Regions from separate parts of the Halobacillus rhizosphaerae genome, predicted to be linked through region 2. Evidence: predicted binding sites of a transcription regulator. Region 2 holds the regulator's gene; the other holds the start of a gene.
The links. The regulator LexA, encoded in region 2, represses DNA repair genes until DNA is damaged. The targets are predictions, from matches to a motif close to CGAACATATGTTCG.
Positions count from the first base shown of each region.

Region 1: recA (recombinase RecA) is a predicted target of LexA. The motif match lies at 1,456-1,469, and genes of this name have one in related genera.

Region 1 is NZ_JAUTWQ010000002.1:7,389-9,806, forward strand. Features, by position in the region: gene rny (ribonuclease Y) at 1-98, opposite strand, end outside; gene recA (recombinase RecA) at 346-1,389, opposite strand; gene Q7A53_RS04195 (competence/damage-inducible protein A) at 1,551-2,418, opposite strand, start outside.
Region 2 is NZ_JAUTWQ010000001.1:790,035-792,452, reverse strand. Features, by position in the region: gene glnA (type I glutamate--ammonia ligase) at 1-625, shown strand, start outside; gene lexA (transcriptional repressor LexA) at 952-1,575, opposite strand; gene Q7A53_RS04080 (YneB family resolvase-like protein) at 1,897-2,418, shown strand, end outside.

The DNA of each region.
Region 1 (2,418 bases), on a different contig from region 2:
ATTTTAGCCTCCGCAATCGATTTCCGAATAAGATAACCAACAACAGAACCGACGATAAGGGCAAGCAAAATGAAGATGAGCGAGGATATCATATCCATAATTTCACCTCCTCTTGCTATGAACTTGGTCCGTTTGCCGGCATGTACAAACGATTCATTTTCAATTTCATTTCATTAAATAAGGGTATAAAGATGAAAATGATACACTCTCATTTTATTCCTGAAGGTAAGTAATGTCAAGGAATCGTCAAATTCAGGCCCTGATTAAATGGAATATTAAAAACTGTCTGTCTTTTTATGGTTCAAAAAAAGCAGTGTCCGTTGCGACGGCACTGCTTTTCATAGTTTAAAAGTCTAACGATTCCTGGCTTTCATCACTTTTATCTGCCTCTTCTTCAGGTTTTTCTTCCATGCCGTAATGATCTCGGACCAACTGTTTTACTTCATAATAGATTTGTTCGTTTTCTTTAAGGAATTGTTTAGCATTTTCCCGGCCTTGTCCCAATCGCTCGTCTTTATAAGAATACCAGGATCCGCTCTTTTGAATCAAATCAAGCTCTGAACCGATATCAAGCAGCTCTCCTTCTCTGGAAATTCCCTGACCGTACATAATATCCACTTCTGCTTGTTTAAAGGGAGGAGCTACTTTATTCTTTACAACTTTTAAGCGTGTTTTATTACCGACCATTTCATTTCCTTGTTTGAGAGTTTCCGCACGGCGCACCTCTAGACGTATAGTGGAATAGAACTTAAGGGCACGACCGCCTGGAGTTGTTTCCGGACTACCAAACATAACGCCGACTTTTTCACGAATCTGATTAATGAAAACTGCCGTTGTTTTGGACTTATTAATAGCGCCTGAAAGTTTACGTAAAGCCTGAGACATTAAACGTGCCTGCAAACCTACATGAGCATCTCCCATTTCGCCTTCAATTTCTGCTTTAGGCACAAGAGCAGCTACCGAGTCAATAACTACCATGTCTACAGCACCGCTTCGCACAAGGGCTTCAGCTATCTCCAGCGCCTGTTCGCCAGTATCCGGTTGAGAAAGCAGCAATTCATCAATATTTACTCCTAGATTTCGCGCGTACGCAGGATCCAGCGCATGCTCAGCATCAATAAATGCTGCCTGACCGCCCTGACGCTGGGCTTCCGCAATAGCATGCAAAGCCACAGTTGTTTTACCAGAAGACTCCGGTCCATATATTTCAACGATTCTACCTCGTGGATATCCACCTACTCCAAGAGCAACGTCAAGGGCAAGTGATCCACTTGGAACGGTATTCACTTTGTGCTCCGCAGATTCTCCAAGCTTCATAATTGAACCTTTACCGAATTGTTTTTCAATTTGTCTTAATGCCATATCTAGCGCTTGCTTACGATCACTCATAATATACCCCTCTCAATATTTCTATTCTTATCATAACTTGTTTTACTTCGTTTAACAACTAAAAAGCGAATAAACGTTCCCTTTTTTTAAAATGAAAATGTATGCAGCTTTTCTTTTTCAATATAAAGAATTTGAAAGAACTGCATACAAGAAGGTATCGATTATTTATTTTTTAAATGATGGTATAACAATTCAAATCCTTTTTTGACCGTACGATGCCGGATCTTATTTCTGCTTCCGTCAAAATGAAATTGATGTACTTCAGGCGGCTCATTACAGGATTGAATTCCTATATATACGATCCCCGGGGCGTGTCCTTCACTGGCGTCGGGGCCAGCTGCTCCCGTAAAGCTGATGGCAAGATCCGTGTCTAGAATCCGCTGCGCATTCAGCGCCATTATTTCCGCACACTCTTCGCTGATTGTTCCAAAATCGTTAATAATAAACCGCGGGACTTCGATCACTTTCTCTTTTGCTTCAGGAGTATAGGCTACTAGACTTCCTTTACAAACAGATGAGGCGCCTTGAAAGGAAATCAGCCGCTCCATAAACAACCCGCCTGTTAAGCTCTCTGCAGCACCGATAGTTAACTCTTTCTCTTTCAAGAGATCACGTACTTTCTCTTCGATTGTAATCTCATCGCTTCCATAATAATATTCACCTGCACGGCTGAGAATCTGCTGCTTCTTCGTATCAATCAGACGATGAACTTCTTCATCAGAATTTCCAGCAGCTGTCAGACGAAGTGCCACTTCCCCTTCACTGGCTAGAGGCGCAATTGTAGGATTGGACTGTTCTGCTATCAAATCGCTTAACTGATGTTCAAGAGTGGATTCTCCAATCCCTATAAAACGAAGCATTTCTGATTTAATTTGTGAATGAAGCTGAAAGGTTGTTTTAATATATGGTAAAACATGCTGATCCATAAGAACTTTCATCTCTGAGGGTACACCCGGAAGGAAAACCCACAAACAATCGTCCTCTTCCACAATTTGTCCTGGTGCCATTCCTTCAGTGTTGGGTAAGACT
Region 2 (2,418 bases):
TGGCGTGAACGGATCCGGAATGCATGCGAATATGTCCTTGTTTAATGAAAATGGCAACGCATTCTTTGATGAAAAAGGTGACAAACAGCTCTCTAAAGTTGCTTACCATTTTACAGCGGGCATCATTAAACATGCGACGAACTTTACAGCGGTGACTAATCCCACTGTAAATTCCTATAAGCGTTTGGTGCCTGGCTATGAAGCTCCTTGTTATGTAGCTTGGTCCGGCCGTAACCGGAGTCCGCTGATTCGCGTACCGACTTCACGAGGGTTAAGCACCCGTATCGAAGTACGTAGTGTGGACCCATCTGCTAACCCATACATGGCTATGGCCGTGTTACTTGCTGCAGGGCTTGACGGGGTGAAAAATAAGTTAGAAGCTCCAACTCCAGTAGACCGGAATATTTATGTTATGAACAAAAAAGAACGTGAAGCTCATGGAATTAAAGATCTTCCAGCTACACTATTTCATGCGCTTGAAGAATTGGAAAAAGATCCAATTATGGTGGAAGCGCTTGGCGAACACCTATTCGAACATTTTATTGAAGCAAAAGAAATCGAATGGGATATGTTCAGAACCCAGGTTCACCCTTGGGAACGAGAACAATATTTACAGACGTATTAATCTTCTCACCCTTGATGTTAATAGCATCAAGGGTTTTTTTGTGAACAAATAGTAACTGGCGCACCGTTGTTTTTTGATTACTACAGTCAAAGTGAAGTTGAGACACAAGAAAATGATTCATCAAAACGCTCGAAAAAAAAGACTGGCCGGAGTTCGGTCAGTCTTTTTAGTCTTCTAGGAAATGATCATACGATTTCGGTTTGAATAGCTTTAGGTATATCCAGCTCCAGGGATTAGCCAATAGAAATCAGCGATCGCTCTCCGCGGATAATGAACCACCCGCCCCCCCGTTTGTCGGTGCTCACGATTCGCTTGCGCTTTCTTCTTTAATGAACAGTACGGTATAAACCGACTACTTTACCTAATATCGACACATCATTTAAGAGGATCGGATCCATGGTCGCGTTTTCCGGCTGCAGCCTAATGTGATTTTTTTCTTTAAAGAAGCGCTTAACAGTTGCTTCTTCGTCTTCTGTCATGGCTACTACAATGTCTCCGTTTTGAGCGGTTTGCTGCTGTCTGACAACGACCATGTCACCATTTAATATGCCAGCTTCGATCATACTTTCCCCTTGAACAATCAAAACAAAGGTGTTCTGGTCTGATCCGGCAAGTGAATCAGGAAGTGGAACATATTCTTCAATGTTCTCGACTGCAGTAATGGGAGAACCTGCGGTAACTTTACCAATGACAGGTGCATAAGCTGCTTCGCTTCTAGGAATACTATGGTCTTCTTCAAGCTCTATTACTTCTATTGCTCTAGGTTTTGTCGGGTCTCTGCGAATATACCCTTTTTTCTCTAGTCTGGATAAATGCCCGTGAACAGTAGAACTGGAAGCGAGGCCAACAGATTGGCCAATTTCACGAACGGATGGGGGATAACCCTTTAATAAAACCTGTTCTTTTATAAAATCTAGTATTTCCTGCTGCCGTTTTGAAAGTTTACTCATAGATTGACACCTCATACATAGGATTATAGTAACCACATTGTACCATGCATAAAAAATAAATACAAACAAGCGTTCGAATAAATGGGTTGACAAGAACCTTTGTTCGTATATAATTGGAATTAACAAAAGGCGAACAAAAGTTCTTAGGAACGTTCGTTCTTAAAATGGAGGGAATCTAATGTTTAATAAACTATCAAAGCTTGATGTTACTTATCTTGTTCTATTTATTGCGAGTTTAGCATTCTTATATTTCTCTATGGTGATTACAGGATAAAGTATATTATGATAAGAAGTAGTTTTATTAGAGAGGGTTAAGTGATCATGAGAGTAATACTATATTGCCGTGTAAGTACGGAAAAAGAAACCCAGGTTTCTTCCTTGAAAAGGCAGAGGGAAGAATTATATGCGATGGCAGCAGAGCACGGCATGGAAGTGTTGGATTGTATAGAAGAACGAGCGAGCGGTTACGAGGTTGAACGGGAAGGTCTCTACCGCTTGCTTCAATACTTCTCCAGTGAAGAAGCTGAAGGGCTTCTCATTCAGGATGAAACTAGACTTGGGCGGGGGAACACCAAGATTGCTTTATTTCATCAGCTGCAGAAACTGGGAGTGAAGATCTACTCCCTTTCTCACGATGGTAAATTAGAAATCTCGGAATCTGATTCAATGGTTTTGCAAATCGTAGGGATTGTAGAGGAGTACCAGCGGAAAATACATAATATGAAGATTCGCAGAGGGATGAAAAAAGCTGTTCAGAATGGATACAACCCGGCTAACAATCTTTCTAATCTTGAGGCAGCTTCTGGCAGGGAGCGAATTGAATTTCCAATCGAAGAAGTAGTG